DNA from 2 places in the Modicisalibacter sp. 'Wilcox' genome. Region 1 is predicted to be linked to the other one. Evidence: riboswitches for the same ligand, from Rfam matches in the RefSeq annotation. Region 1 holds a riboswitch; the other holds the start of a gene.
What was found. Region 1 has a riboswitch for thiamine pyrophosphate ahead of thiC (phosphomethylpyrimidine synthase ThiC). Riboswitches for the same ligand answer to the same signal wherever they lie in the genome.
Positions count from the first base shown of each region.

Region 2: it holds a riboswitch for thiamine pyrophosphate, as region 1 does, so the genes downstream of both, G7A98_RS01335 (sodium:solute symporter) here and thiC (phosphomethylpyrimidine synthase ThiC) in region 1, are expected to answer to the same signal.

Region 1 is NZ_WNXF01000007.1:24,512-32,170, reverse strand. Features, by position in the region: gene G7A98_RS08255 (heavy metal translocating P-type ATPase) at 1-227, shown strand, start outside; gene thiC (phosphomethylpyrimidine synthase ThiC) at 499-2,400, opposite strand; TPP riboswitch at 2,473-2,593, opposite strand; gene G7A98_RS08245 (EamA family transporter) at 2,744-3,670, shown strand; gene G7A98_RS08240 (methylated-DNA--[protein]-cysteine S-methyltransferase) at 3,661-4,179, opposite strand; gene G7A98_RS08235 (PQQ-dependent sugar dehydrogenase) at 4,182-5,393, opposite strand; gene G7A98_RS08230 (lysophospholipid acyltransferase family protein) at 5,461-6,393, opposite strand; gene G7A98_RS08225 (hypothetical protein) at 6,467-6,826, opposite strand; gene G7A98_RS08220 (VOC family protein) at 6,851-7,231, opposite strand; gene G7A98_RS08215 (MFS transporter) at 7,501-7,659, shown strand, end outside.
Region 2 is NZ_WNXF01000001.1:298,799-306,457, forward strand. Features, by position in the region: gene G7A98_RS01315 (malate dehydrogenase) at 1-208, shown strand, start outside; gene G7A98_RS01320 (SDR family oxidoreductase) at 293-979, shown strand; gene G7A98_RS01325 (XRE family transcriptional regulator) at 1,180-1,407, shown strand; gene ilvD (dihydroxy-acid dehydratase) at 1,495-3,189, opposite strand; gene G7A98_RS01335 (sodium:solute symporter) at 3,307-4,704, opposite strand; TPP riboswitch at 4,695-4,807, opposite strand; gene G7A98_RS01340 (hypothetical protein) at 4,962-5,651, shown strand; gene G7A98_RS01345 (CoA-acylating methylmalonate-semialdehyde dehydrogenase) at 5,693-7,192, opposite strand; gene G7A98_RS01350 (protein adenylyltransferase SelO) at 7,361-7,659, opposite strand, start outside.

The sequences.
Region 1 (7,659 bases):
ACATCCGCCAGAATATCGCCATCGCGCTGGGTCTGAAGGGGATCTTCCTGGTCACCACCGTGCTGGGCATCACCGGGCTGTGGCTGGCGATCCTCGCCGACACCGGGGCGACCGTGCTGGTCACGCTCAATGCGTTGCGCCTGCTGCGGGCCCGGCCCGGCGGCAGGGCGGAGCCGTCACCGACATCGAGGGAAGCACCGGCGAGTGGATCGCCGTTGGGAGCGTGAAGAGCCCTGCCGGGGATATGGACGTTTGCGCCAATGGCTCGGCCCGCGGAGCGAATCGTCGACAGGCCTGCGAGCGGGGCCGGCCCTCCGGGGCGCCATGAATCCTTCCCTGGAGGCTACCGACGCTATCTGACCGCCATGGATGGCGGGAATGCCGAAATGGGAGGGATCTCTTTTCGGCCTGGCGTCGGACCCCTCTTCGGACCTGTTCCCGATTCCCTTTAGCGTCGGGCCTAGGTGTCGTCATGAGATAGCCACGTCACAAGCCTTCTTACACCTCCTTGTACAGCTCGGCGCCCTGCTCGCGGAACTTCTCGGCCTGTTCCGCCATGCCGCGCTCGACCGCCTCGCGGTCACCCTCGAGCCCCTTGTCCTTGGCGTAGTCGCGCACTTCCTGGCTGATCTTCATCGAGCAGAACTTGGGCCCGCACATCGAGCAGAAGTGGGCCACCTTGGCCGAGTCCTTGGGCAGGGTCTCGTCGTGGTACTCGCGGGCGGTGTCGGGGTCGAGGCCGAGGTTGAACTGATCCTCCCAGCGGAACTCGAAGCGCGCCTTGGACAGGGCGTTGTCACGACGCTGGGCGGCTGGGTGGCCCTTGGCGAGGTCGGCGGCGTGGGCGGCGATCTTGTAGGTGATGATGCCGGTCTTGACGTCGTCCTTGTTGGGCAGCCCCAGGTGCTCCTTGGGCGTGACGTAGCAGAGCATGGCGCAGCCGTACCAGCCGATCATCGCCGCGCCGATGCCGGAGGTGATGTGGTCGTAGCCCGGTGCGATGTCGGTGGTCAGCGGCCCGAGGGTGTAGAAGGGCGCCTCGTCGCACTCGGCAAGCTGCTTGTCCATGTTCTCCTTGATCAGGTGCATCGGCACGTGGCCGGGGCCCTCGATCATCACCTGCACGTCGTGCCGCCAGGCGATGCGGGTCAACTCGCCCAGGGTCTCGAGCTCGGCGAACTGGGCCGCGTCGTTGGCGTCCGCCACCGAGCCGGGGCGCAGGCCGTCGCCCAGCGAGAAGGCGACGTCATAGCGCTTGCAGATCTCGCAGATCTCCTCGAAGTGCTCGTAGAGGAAGCTCTCGCGGTGATGATAGAGGCACCACTTGGCCATGATCGAGCCGCCGCGGGAGACGATGCCGGTGGTGCGCTTCGCGGTCAGCGGCACGTAGCGCAGCAGTACGCCGGCGTGGATGGTGAAGTAGTCCACCCCCTGCTCGGCCTGCTCGATCAGGGTGTCGCGGAAGATCTCCCAGGTGAGATTCTCGGCGACGCCGCCCACCTTCTCCAGCGCCTGGTAGATCGGCACGGTGCCGATGGGCACCGGGGCGTTGCGGATGATCCACTCGCGGGTCTCGTGGATGTTCTGTCCGGTGGAGAGATCCATGATGGTGTCCGCGCCCCAGCGGATACCCCAGGTCATCTTGTCGACCTCGTCCTCGATGGAGGAGGTCACCGCCGAGTTGCCCAGGTTGCCGTTGATCTTCACCAGGAAGTTGCGGCCGATGATCATCGGCTCGGATTCCGGGTGGTTGATGTTGGCCGGGATGATGGCGCGGCCCGCGGCCACCTCGTCGCGCACGAATTCCGGGGTGATCTCCTCGGGCAGGCGGGCGCCGAAGTTCTCGCCCGGGTGCTGGTGGCCGAGGATGCGCTCGACCTCGTCGGTCCCCAGCGCCTGGCGGCGCTGATTCTCGCGGATGGCGATGAATTCCATCTCGGGGGTGACGATGCCCTGGCGGGCATAGTGCAGCTGGGTGACGTTACGGCCTTCCTTCGCGCGGCGCGGGGTGCGCTGGAGGTCGAAGCGCAGGTTGGCCAGGCGCGGGTCGTTGGCGCGCCGGCGGCCATACTCCGAGGTCGGGCCGTCGAGGTAGTCGGTGTCGCCGCGGGCCTCGATCCAGGCGCGACGCAGCTCGGGGAGCCCCTTGCGCAGGTCGATGGCGGCCTCCGGGTCGGTGTAGGGGCCGGAGGTGTCGTAGACCAGCAGCGGCGGGTTCTCCTCGTCGGCACCGGAGGTGCGGGTCGGCGACAGGCTGATCTCGCGGAAGGGCACGCGGATATCGGGCCGCGAGCCTTCGACGTACACCTTGCGTGAACCGGGCAGCGGGGCCACGGCGGCGGCGTCGACGCGCGCGGTCTCGGCCAGGGCGTGGCGGGTCAGGGAGGTATCGTTGGACATGCTCTTGTGCTCCACACGGTCTGGGCGGCGCACAGCGTAGGCGGGAAGGAGCCGGATGGCGGACAGCACGGTTCGGGTCCTCCGCTTGATCCCTACGCCGGTACTAGCCGGATCAGGTTCATCGGGATCCACCGTGATGCCCGCGGGCATAGGGTGATCTCAGCCGGTTCCACCGGCACCCCGTCAAGCGTTGCGCGCAATTCACGCGCCGGAGCAGTCTGGTGCAGGGCGGGCGGCGGGTCAAGCGGCTGCGGTGAGGCTTCGTTGGCCGAAAGCGACCGGTCGCGGCGCGGCATTGCGGGTAATATAAGCGTCGATTCGATCACTACGCCGGGAACCCGCCATGCCACTGGATGCCTCGCTTCGCCTGTTGCTGCTTTCCGCCCTATGGGGTGCGAGCTTTCTGTTCATGCGCATCGCTGCACCGGCACTGGGCGCCTTCTCCACCGCCTTCTTCCGTGTGCTGCTGGGGGCGCTGGGGCTGATGGCGATTCTCGCGGTGTTGCGTGTGCCGTGGCGCTTCCAGGGCAGGGGGCGGGCCACGCTGCTGATCGGTGTGGTCAACTCCGGGGTGCCCTTCGCGATGTTCTGTCTCGCCGCCCAGGTGCTCCCGGCCGGCTATTCGGCGATGTTCAACGCCACCACGCCCCTGATGGGGGTGATGATCGGCGCGGCCTTCTTTTCCGAGGCAATGACCCGCGAGCGGCTGATTGGCGTCTCTCTGGGCGTGGTGGGCGTCGGCGTGCTGGTGCAGGCCGGCCCGGTACCCTTGAGCTGGCAGCTTGCGGGCGGTGCGCTGGCCTGCCTGGTGGCGGCGGGCTGCTACGGGCTGTCGGGCTTTCTGGTCAAGCGCTTCATCGCCGAGCGGGGCGGGCTGGATTCGCGGTTGCTGGCGCTGGGCACCCAGCTCGGCGCGAGCCTGGCGCTGGCGCCGTTGATGGTGACCGAGGTCGCGACCCGGCCGTCGCTGTCGACCTGGGTACAACCCGACGTCTGGGGCGCAATGCTGGCGCTGGGGCTGGCCTGCACGGCGCTGGCCTATCTGCTCTACTTCCGCCTGCTGCAGGAGCTGGGGCCGGTCAAGCCACTGACGGTGACCATGCTGGTGCCGGCGTTCGGCGTGCTCTGGGGGGCCTTGTTCCTCGGCGAGCGGGTGACCCTGGCCCACGGCATCGGCGGCGCGCTGATCGCCGTGGCGCTGTGGCTGATCCTCTTCAAGCCGGCACCACGGCGGGCAGGTGCAGCGCCGGGTGCCGGCGATCAGGCTTGAGCCACACCGGGTTCGACGCGCTGCCCGGCCTCGAGGTCGAGCAGCGCGCGCTTGCGTTCCAGCCCCCCGGCGTAGCCGGTCAGGGCGCCCTTGCTGCCGACCACCCGGTGGCAGGGCACCACGATGGTCAGCGGGTTGCGTCCGACGGCGGTACCCACCGCGCGGGCCGCGCCGGGCGCCAGCCCCAGCCGGTGGGCGAGTTCGCCGTAGGTTGCGCGTTCGCCGTAGGGAATGGCGGCGAGGGCTTGCCAGACGCGCTGCTGGAAGTCGCTGCCCGACGGCGCGAGCGGCAGCGAGAAGCGCTCGAGGCGCCCGGCGAAATAGGCATCGACCTGGGCCCCGGCCTCGGCAAGCAGGGGGGCGTCGCCGGTGGCCGCGTCGTCGATGTCGCCGAGAATGTCGTTGGGATAGTGGCGCTGGCCGACGAAATAGACCCCGGTAAGGGCGTCGCCCTCGGCGCGCAGCAGCATCTCGCCGAGCGGCGAGTGCATGCGGGATTGCCTGAGCATGGTCAATTCTCCCCTGAGGTGTCGACGGTCAGCCGGTAGAGCCCGGTCTCGCCGCTATCGCTGGTGAAGTAGACGGCGCCGTCGGGCCCCACCGCGACGCCCACCGGGCGGGCCCAGCGCCGGCCCGCGGCGTCCTGGAAGCCGGTGACCAGCGGCACCGCCTCGCCGTGGCGGCCGGTCTTGTCCAGACGCACGCCCATCAGCGCCGGTTCACGGCGCGTCGCCGGATCGCCGCCCGCGCCGCCGGTGGGAGCGGTGGCCCAGCTGCCGTGAAGTGCGACGATCAGGTCGACGCCGAGCGGGTGGCCGTCGGGCAGGAAGGCCAGACCCATCGGGGCGCTGCGCGCCGGGAAGGTGGCGACCGGTGGCGTGACTTCGCTTGCCGGTTTCGGCGGAGCGACACCGATGCAGTCGTCGCGCGTCACCTTGTTATCGATCCACTGGAACCAGGGCATGCCGAAGAAGCGTCCCGGCTCGGCGCGCACCAGCACCTCGCGGGGACGCTCGAAGCCCCAGTGGTCGGGGCCGTTGTTGCTGGCGTAGAGGGTGGCGTCGTCGCGCCAGGCCAGGCCGACGGGATTGCGCAGGCCGCTGACGTAGGGCCGCCAGACGGGCTCGGCGCCGCTCTCGTCGAGCACCATCACGCCGCCGCGCCGCCGGTCGGGCCCGTAGCCGCTGCCCAGGTACTGGTTCGAGCAGTTGCCCTGGATGCCCAGCGAGACATAGAGCCGGCCGTCGGGACCGAGGCTCAGCGAGCGCGAGTTGTGGCCGCCGCCCCCGGGGATCGCCGCCACCTCGCGGAAGTCGGCGGCGGTGAGGGCTGCCCCCGTGTGGTAGTCGGCGCGCAGCAGGGCGTCGGTGGTGGCCACGTAGAGGGCGTCGCCGCGACGCACGGCGCTGTGCGGGTAGTCGTCGAGGTGGACCAGTTCCTGCGCCCTGTCATAGGGCGGCGTCAGCCGATAGACGATACCGGCCTTGCTGCCGATGAACATCTCGCCGTCCTGCCCCAGGCTGATCAGGCGGGGATAGTCGAGCGCGACCCGCTTGTCGATGTGCACGCCGGCCGGCGCCTCGAGGCGTCGAGGGGTGCCGGTCACGGCGAGCGTCTCCCGGGCCGCGGGCTGTGCCTCGGCGAGTGTGGTTACAAGGGGGGCCATCAGCAGCGCGGCGAACAGCGCGCCGCGCCGGATGCGAGCGGGGAGCCGGGCCGCCATGCACAACCTCCGGAAGCGTGGATGCGTCTCGCCAGTGTAGCCGCTGCCCGTCACCGGGGGCAGCGAGTCAGCGATGATAGAGTCGATAGCGACGATGGTCGGGGTCGTCCTGCTGTTCCTGGGGGGTCTTGCGATAGCGCTTGTATTCCCACTGGTACTGGGCGGGGTCGAGCGCGATGACCGCCTCGACGCTGGCGTTGACGCCGCGGGCGGCGATGGTCTCGTCGGCGTCGTGGACGCGGGCGTCGGCATCCAGGAAGTGGATCTCGAAGCCCTCGCCGGTGGTGCGTCGGGCGACGCCGGTGACCACCCGAGCCCGGGTGCGCGCCACCAGCTTGGGCAGCAGGGTGGCGGTGTAGGCAGGGCGGCCGTAGAAGTCGGCGAAGACCCCGCCGCGCCAGTCCGGTTCCTGGTCGGGCAGGATGCCCACCGCCTCGCAGCGCTTGAGCGCCTTGAGCAGGGCGGCGACGCCGCGCGGGTTGGTGGGCACCAGCGAGGCCCCCATGCGTTCGCGGCCGGCACGGATGACCGGGTCGAGCGCGTCGAGTTTGGGGGGTTCATACATGGCGGTGAAGGGAAAGTGGCTGGACAGCCAGAAGTTGAGGACTTCCCAGTTGCCGAAGTGCGGCGCCAGGACGATCACGCCGCGCCCCTCGGCGCGCGCCGCATCCAGCAGCTCGCGACCGTGGACGGCGCGGATCGTCCGCTCGACCCGGGCCGGCGGCGCCATCCAGGCCAGCCCCAGCTCGAGCATCGTCGCCGAGGAGTGGCGCAGGCTGTCGCGGGCGAGGCGGCGGCGCGTCGACGCCTCCTGGTCGGGAAACGCGACCTGCAGGTTGGCCTCGGTCACCTGGCGCTCACGGGGGCTGAAGCGGTGCACCAGCGGTCCCAGGCGGCGGGCCAGGCGCCACAGGGTGGCCGGCGACCCGTGCGACAGCAGGTGCCACAGGGCCTGGATGGCGCGGGCCTTGAGAAGGCTCGAACGGGATGTCTCGCTCATGGAACGGCTATCACGGCTCACAAAGCGGGGCAGTATAGCGCGGATACCGGGCGAGTATCAGCCGCCCGGCGATCTACCAGGCCCAGGTGGTGACCCGGGCCGGCGGCCGGCGTTCCTGCAGGGCCATCATGCCCTTCACGCAGCGCACGATCAGCCAGGCGGCCAGCACGATCATCGCCAGCAGGCCGATGCCGAGCAGCGACAGCGCGACGGCGACGAGGCTGTAGAGCAGGCCGATCCAGAAGGTGCGGATCTGGTAGCGGTAGTGGGCATCGCGCCACGCCGGCCCCTTGCCGCGGTAGACGTAGGCGATCACCACGCCGATCAACGGCGTGATGCCCACCACGAAGCCGGCCAGCAGCAGGATGTAGACCACCAGCGGCATGGTGGTATCCGAGGAGTGCGGGGTGTCGGCGACGGGGTCGCGGGCCATGGCGGGGCTCCTTGTGGGTCGGGATCAGCGTTCGGGGCGACAGAGCTCGATCAGGTTGTTGTCCGGATCGCGCAGGTACAGCGACACGATCGGCCCGGATGCGCCCTGACGCGCCACGGGTCCGGCCTCGAGCTCGATGTCGAGCGCCTCGAGATGGGCCTGCACCGACTCCAGCGGCAGCAGGCTGCGAAAGCAGATGTCCAGGCTGCCGGGCGTGGGGCAGCCGGCACGCGGCGTGATGGTGGTATCCACCTGATGCAGACGCAGGGCGAGGTCGTCCAGCATCAGGTCGACCCGCTCGATATCGCGGTAGCGCACCTCCAGGCCCAGCACGCGGGTGTAGAAGTCCACGGCTCGGGATATGTCGGTGACCACGACGACCAGATGATCCAGGCCCGCTAGCATGATGTCTTCCCCCGTGGCAGTGCGTGCATGTGGCCGCAACGGCCGACACGCCGCACGATCGATGATCGGTCGGCAGAGCGCCTGAGATATCCTGTCCCGTCCGGCCTTGTCGGCGCAAGCGGAACCGACGCGCGGCCACGCCTGGAAAACGCTTTGCGCCGGGTCCATACCCACGTATAGTCGCGCGCGGTGCTCGGCCCGACTCCCCCGTCGGCATGGTGCGGGCGCCCATTCCCGACTTGCTCCCATTCGCGCTCGAGGCATCGCGCATGTCATCACAGTTGCTGGCCATGGCCCTGGCTCCCCTGCTGGGGCTATTCATCCTGGGCATCGGCAATGGCTTTCTGGCCACCCTGATCACCCTGCGGCTGGACGCCGCCGGCGCCTCGGCGCCGACCATCGGCTGGGTCTCGTCGGCCTACTTCATC
Region 2 (7,659 bases), on a different contig from region 1:
CGACGAGGCCGGCCGCAAGCGCATCGAGACCACCGAGAAGGAACTGGTCGACGAGAAGGCCGCTGTCGAGCACCTGCTGCCCGCCGAGACCGAGGCCGCTCACCTCAACCTGCGGACCACGCTGCGCTCCGGTGCCTCGCGCTACGGCGAGGAGGATTCGCTGGACGACAGCGAGGCCAGCGTACTGCGCACCGACCGCGTGCTGTAGCCGGCCTCTGTCGCGCGGGCACGCAAGGACGTGCCCGCGCGCCGCTCACCGACAGCAGGCAATCACCGGAGCAAGGAGATGACGATGAACGATCGCGTATTCCTGATCACCGGCGCCTCCAGCGGCATCGGCGCCGCCACCGCCCGAGCCGCCCATCACCAGGGCTACCAGCTGGCGCTGGCCGCCCGCTCGACGGACAGGCTCGAGTCCCTGGTCCAGGAGTTCGGCCCGGAAAAGGCCCTGGCCCTGACCTGCGACGTTACCGACATGGACGCGCAGCAGGCCATGATCGACCAGACCCTCGAGCGCTTCGGGCGCATCGACGTGGTCTTCGCCAACGCCGGCATGGGCGGCTCTCCCGGCGGCTTCAGCAGCGCCGACCACCACGTGTGGCGCGACATGCTGATGACCAACGTCTACGGGGTGGGGCTGACGATCCAGGCGGCCCTGCCGGCCCTTCGACGCAGCCAGGGGCATATCCTGCTCACCGGCTCCGCCGCCGGCCGGACCACCATCCCCGGCTCGATGTACAGCGCCAGCAAGTGGGCCGTGACCGGCATCGGCTACAACCTGCGCGAGGAACTGCGCGGCAGCGGCATCCGCGTCACGCTGATCGAGCCCGGCATGGTCGACACGCCGTTCTTCGACCAGCCGCCCGAGACGGCCCTGAAGGATCGCGACATCGCCAATGCCGTGATGTACGCGGTGAGCCAGCCGGAGCATGTCGATGTCAACGAGATCCTGGTCCGCCCGACCCCGGCGCCGGAATGAGCGATGTGCAGCGTCGATTCCGCGTTGACGACGGTCAAGGAAAAGTCTCTCGTCCCTCTGGCCTAGCGCGAAAAAATTGCGCATCCTGATGGCGTCCAATTGTCATATAACGGAGCCCCATGGACGCGGTACGAAGACGTAGCGACTGTGTCAGACCGGCACAGTCAGCCACTCGACAGCGCGACTTCGATGTCAGAGACATGGAACGTCGCACCCGACTGATGCGTGTCGTCACCCGCCGCATCGCCCTCTCCGAACTCGGCAATCGGGAAATCGCCCGACGCGCCGGTGTTCCCAGCCAGCGCATCAGCGACCTGCTGGCCGGTCGCCTGGAGCACTTCTCCGCCGAGGAGCTCAAGGCCATCCGCGACAGCATGCCGGCCGTCGCCGAGGACATCGACGACCCCCTGCAGCCCACGCCACCCTAGACGTCAAACGCCTCTCGTGTAGCAGCCAGCTCCTCGCCGGTCCGGCCGCCCGTGTGTATCCCTCACGACGGCCGAGCCGGGCACACGTCACTCGGGCAGGTCGGTCACCGCCCCCAGCGAGGCCGAACTCACCGTGCGCGCGTACTTGGCCAGCACGCCGCGGCGATAGCGCGGTGCCGGCTGGTGCCAGGCGGCGCGACGCCGCTCGAGCTCCTCGGAGCTCAGGGCGACATCGATGGTGTCGGCCTCGGCGTCGATGGTGATCTCGTCGCCGTCCTCGACCAGCGCAATCGGCCCGCCGTTGAACGCCTCGGGCGTGACGTGGCCGACCACGAAGCCGTGACTGCCGCCGGAGAAACGCCCGTCGGTGATCAGCGCCACCGAGTCACCCAGACCGCGCCCCATGATCGCCGAGGTCGGGGTGAGCATCTCGCGCATCCCCGGTCCGCCGCGCGGCCCCTCGTAGCGGATCACCACCACGTCGCCGGCGACCACGCTGCCGTCGTTGATGCGCGCCTGGGCCTCCTCCTCGGAACCGAACACCCGGGCGCGGCCGGTAAAGCGCGTGCCCTCCTTGCCGGTGATCTTGGCCACCGCGCCTTCCGGGGCCAGGTTGCCGCGCAGGATGCGCAGGTGGCTCTGCGCCTTGAGCGGGGCATCGAGCGGCTGGATGATCCGCTGATCGCTCGGATAGGGCGCGACGTCGGCCAGGTTCTCGGCCAACGTGCGCCCGGTCACGGTCAGACAGTCGCCATGCAGCAGACCGGCGTCGAGCAGCGTCTTCATCAGCGGCTGGATGCCGCCGATCGCCACCAGCTCGCTCATCATGTAGTGGCCGCTCGGCCGCAGGTCGGCGAGCACCGGGACGCGCCGACCGAGGCGCGTGAAGTCGTCGAGCGTCACCTCGGCGCCGATCGCGCTGGCCATGGCGACCAGGTGCAGTACCGCGTTGGTCGAGCCGCCCAGGGCGATGACCAGGGTGATGGCGTTCTCGAAGGCCTCGCGGGTCATGATGTCGCTGGGCTTGATGTCGCGCTCGAGCAGCTCGAGCACCGCGGCGCCGGCGGCGCGGCTGTCGTCGCGCTTGGTCTGCGAGACGGCGTTCTGCGCCGAACTGCCCGGCAGACTCATGCCCAGCGCCTCGATCGCCGAGGCCATGGTGTTGGCGGTGTACATGCCGCCGCAGGACCCCGGCCCGGGAATCGCCGTCTCCTCGATCTGCTTGAGTTCGATGCGGTCGATGTCACCGCGGGAATGCGCGCCCATCGCCTCGAACACCGAGACGATGTCGGTGTGGTTCTCGCCCGGCAGGATGGTGCCGCCGTAGACGAACACCCCGGGCCGGTCGAGGCGCGCCAGGCCGATCAGGCAGCCCGGCATGTTCTTGTCGCAGCCACCGATCGCCACCACGCCGTCGAAGCCCTCGCAACCCGCCACCGCCTCGATCGAGTCGGCGATGATCTCGCGCGAGACCAGCGAGTACTTCATGCCCTCGGTGCCGTTGGCGATGCCGTCCGAGATGGTGATGGTGTTGAAGATCACCCCCTTGCCGCCCGCCGCGTCGGCACCGGCCCGCGCCTCGTCGGCCAGGCCGCCGATGTGGCTGTTGCACGGCGTCACCTGGCTCCAGGTCGAGGCGATGCCCACCTGCGGGCGGGTGAAGTCCTCGTCGGAAAAGCCCACCGCCCGCAGCATGGCGCGGCTGGCGGCCTTTCCCGGCCCGTCGACGACCGGGCCGGAGTAACGGCGACGCGGGTCCGGGGTGGTGTTCTGATCGCTCATCGGTCCTCTCCACGGCTGCTCGATGTCATTTCAACATAGCGCCTCAGTCTGGAAGCGGACCGGAGAGGACGCAAATCCGCGACGATGGCTATGTTGTCGCGGAGTTCCCCGGCTGGGCTATCCCGCCTGCCAGGCCGGGTGCGGGCGCGCCAGCGCCACCAGCAGCGCCACCGCGCTGGAAGCGACCAGAGCCCCGGCGAACGGCGCGAGCGTGGTTTCGCCGCCCGGGAAGCTCGCCGCCAGCAACGCGTCACCCAGGCTGCCCCGGGCGATCCAGTCCGGCAGGATGGCGCCGACCAGGCCGGCCACTGCGCCGGCGGCGGCGGCCGGGGCACTCATCCGCGCCCACAGCCCCATCAGCACCGGCACCACTGCCGTGGCACACAGCAGATCGGCGATCAGGAACAGTCGCAGCACCGAATAGCCCTGCAGGGCCACCAGCACCGCCGGCACCATCAGCGCCAGGGTGAGCCAGCGCGCCGCGGCCAGCGAGACACCGTGGCGACTCAGGGCCTCTCCCTCGCCGACCAGCAGCGAGGCGATGCCGTTCTGCAGGGTGTCGACGCTCGAGGCCACCAGCGTCACCGCCAGCACCAGCACCAGCAGGGTCAGCCAGGCCGGCGCCGCACCAAGCAGCGCAAAGAAGGGCATCGGCGGCTCGCCGAGGTCGGCGCCGCTCATCGCCGCCAGGATGCCCAGCCCGCCGACGACCGCCACGACCAGCACGGTGGTGACGCCGCCCAGCACCGCGCCACGCCCCAGCGCGGCACCGTCGCGGGCCGCCCAGACCCGCTGCCAGTAGCCCTGGTGGAAGAGGTTGGCCGCCGTCACCGCGATGACCAGGGTCACGGCCACGTTCAGCGCCTCGCCGGCCGGCACGCTCGGCATGGCGGCGCCGGCCGGCAGCGCGGGCAGATCACCCAGCACCGCGCCCGCCACCAGCACCAGCAGCACGCCCAGCAGCAACGCCTGCCAGCGGTCGGTGACCAGGCTGGCCCGCAGGCCGCCCCAGGCGGTGTAGGCCAGCGTGGTCAGCGCCACGGCCACGATCGCCACGCTGCCCGCCAGCGGCGAGAGCAGCGCGGTGATGCCGCCGATGGCACTCAGTTCGGCGGCCAGGAAGCAGGCCATGTAGAGCACCGACAGCAACGCCACATAGCGGCGCATGCCGGTACCGAAACGCTCGGCGGCAAACTCGCCGATGCTGCGTCCCGTCGGCAGCCGGCGGCGGATCGCCGGCCCGCACAGCGCCAGCACGATGAACGGCAGCGCCGAGCCGATGGCATAGCCGGCCAGGGCCACCGGGCCGACGAAGGCCCCGACTTCCGGCGGCGCGAAGAGAATCCAGGCGCCCATGCCGGACGCCAGGAAGGACAGGCCCAGCGTGGTGCCGCGCTGGGAATTGCGCGCCGTCACGTAATCGTCGAGGGGCGAATCGGCGCGACCGGCGCGCAGTCCCAGAATGGCAAACAGCAACAGGGCCGCGCCCAGCACGGCCAGGGTGGCAAGATACATGTCGCGCTTCCTCCGCCGGTATTGACCGGATCAGGTTCCAGGGTCTGCGCCGCGGCCGGCACACTCTCAGCCCCGAGCGGACGGGGCTCCCCTGGCGACGTTGAATGTCGGGATGATTAAAGTTTTGCGGATATCGGTCGATAGACACGATTATCCGTCCTGCATTCGATCCCTGCCGACGGCAACCCGCCGTCTCAGGGTCGTGAAGCGATCTCACTCTACCAGAACACCAGACAACGATCAGACCCGAGATCCCCATGCCATACCACGAAGCCCAGGAACACGTGCCGGGCCGCCTGCACCGACTCTTCGATGATCCCTACCAGGCCTTCGGCAACGACATTCCGGACCGCTGGAGCCACCTGCCGCGTGCCCTGCAGGCCCTGCTGGCCCCCGCCCTGGAGACGGACAGCCTGCGGCTTCGCGTCGTGCACGGCTGGGAAAACGGCGACTTCGACCCGCGCCACCTGCAGCACAGCGACCACGCCCTGACCTGCCTGGACGACATGCGCCAGGTGCTCGCCGCCTACACCTCGGCCCGGGCCGAAGGCCGACCGTCACCCTGCGACAGCGCCTCGCTGCTGGCCGAGCCCCTGGAAGACGCCATTCGCCGCGCCGAGGCCGCCGGCCAGCCGATCGACGACGCCACGCGGCACAGCCCCGCTCGCTGGCCGGCCTTCACGCAGGGCCTTTACCTGTACACCCTGTTCAAGGTCTACAACCGCCTGACCTACGGCGAGGACGATGACTACCGCTCGACGTACTGCCTCACCCCGCAGGGTGAACGCGAGATTCACGAGTTCCATCTCGAGGAAGGGGAGTTCGCGGTGATCCTGCCGCGGGACGCGGACCCGGACGTCGCCACCCTGCTGGTCCTGCACGAAAGCCAGCTGGAGCCGATGATCCAGCTGCTCGAGCGCTGCGGGATCGCCACCACGCGCCGCTGATCCGGCATCGGGCCCGCCGCATCGCGCGGCGGGCCCGGCCGTCAGCCCATCGAGATCGTGCTGTTGACGCCGCTGGAGATGTTCTCCGGCTCGAACCAGCGCGCGGTGACGGTCTTGGTCTGGGTCCAGAACTGGATCGCCTGCTTGCCGTTGGGCCCCAGGTCGCCGAGCTTCGAGGCCCGCGAGCCGGTAAAGCTGAAGTAGGCCACCGGCACCGGGATCGGCACGTTGATACCCACCTGCCCCACGTCAATGTCGGCCTCGAAGCGCCGCGCCACCCAGCCGGAATTGGTGAAGATCGCCGTGCCGTTGCCGTTGGGGTTGGCGTTGATGAAGGCGATGGCGTCATCGAGGGTCTCGACGCTCACCACGCACAGCACCGGGCCGAAGACCTCCTCGCGATAGATGGTCATCTCGGCGGAGACGTCGCTGAAGATCGTCGGGCCGACGAAGTTGCCGTCGGGATAGCCGTCGACCGTCAGGCCGCGGCCGTCGAGACGCAGCGTCGCGCCCTCGGCCTCGCCCTGGCCGATCAGGCCGAGCACCCGCTCCCGCGCCGCCGGCGAGACCAGCGGCCCCAGATCGGCGTCCTCCTGGGTACCGGGCCCGACCTTGAGCTGCCCGGCGCGCTCGACGATCTCGTCGAGCCAGTCGCGGGCCTCGCCGACCAGCACCAGCACCGAATTGGCCATGCAGCGCTGGCCGGCGGCGCCGAAGGCCGAGCCCAGCACGTTGTTGATCGCCTGGCTGCGGTTGGCGTCGGGCATCACCACGCAATGGTTCTTGGCGCCCATCATCGACTGCACGCGCTTGCCGGCGGCCCCGGCGCGCTCGTAGATGTGCGTGCCGACCCGGGTCGAGCCGATGAACGACAGCGCCTTGATGTCCGGATGGTCGCACAGCCGGTTGGCGACCTCGGGCCCGCCGTGCACCACGTTGAGCACCCCGGGCGGCACCCCGGCCTCGTGGGCCAGCTCGACCAGGCGCATGGTCGACGACGGGTCCTGCTCGGAGGGCTTGAGCACGAAGGTGTTGCCGGTGGCGATGGCCAGCGGGAACATGAAGCACGGCAGCATGATCGGGAAGTTGAACGCCGTGATGCCGGCGCCCACGCCCAGCGGCTGGTGCAACGAATAGACGTTGACGTCGCTGGCGACGTTCTCGGCGATCTCGCCGAGCTGCAGGCTGGTGATCGAGCAGGCATGCTCGACCACCTCCAGCCCGCGCCCCACCTCGCCCTTGGCATCGGGCAGCGTCTTGCCGTGCTCCTCGGTGATCAGTGCGGCGAGTTCCGCGGTATGCTCGCGAATCAGCGCCTGGAAGGCGAGCATGATGCGCATGCGCCGGGCCAGCGGCACCTTGCGCCAGGTGGTGAAGGCCTCCCGTGCGCTGGCCACCGCGCGATCGACCTCCTCGAGCGTGGCGAACGGCACCCGGGCGACCACTTCCTGGGTCGCCGGATTGAGCACCTCGCGCCACTCGCCGGACTGCGAGGGCACGGACTGACCATCGATATACAGCGCGATTTCACGAACGGGCATGTTGGCGGCTCCTGACGGAGCGAGCGCGGCAGCGGCCGGCTCGCCGATTGTGGTTGTTCTTCGCGCGGTGCCGCGGGTTGGCCCGGACAGACGCGGCGACTTATCCCCTCAAGATTAGCCACACGAGGATTCCCCGGACAATAGGCGGAGCTTCTCAGGTGCCGCAGATCAGGTACCGCAGAAGGTACGAAACACCCGCTCGCTCGGCGCCGCCGGCAGTGTGTACACTTCGCGACCGGGCTGCGCCTCGAAGGGCCGGGCGAGGACCTCGCGCAGGGTCTCGAAGGGCGCGAAATCGCCTTCGTAGGCGGCGGCCAGCGCCTCCTCGACCCGGTGATTGCGGGGAATGTAGAGCGGATTGACCGTGCGCATACGCGAGGCGATGGCGGCCCCGTCGGCGTCCTCTCTTGCCAGCCGAGCCTGCCAGCGCTCCAGCCAGGCCTCGAGGGGCTCGCGACGCTCGGTCA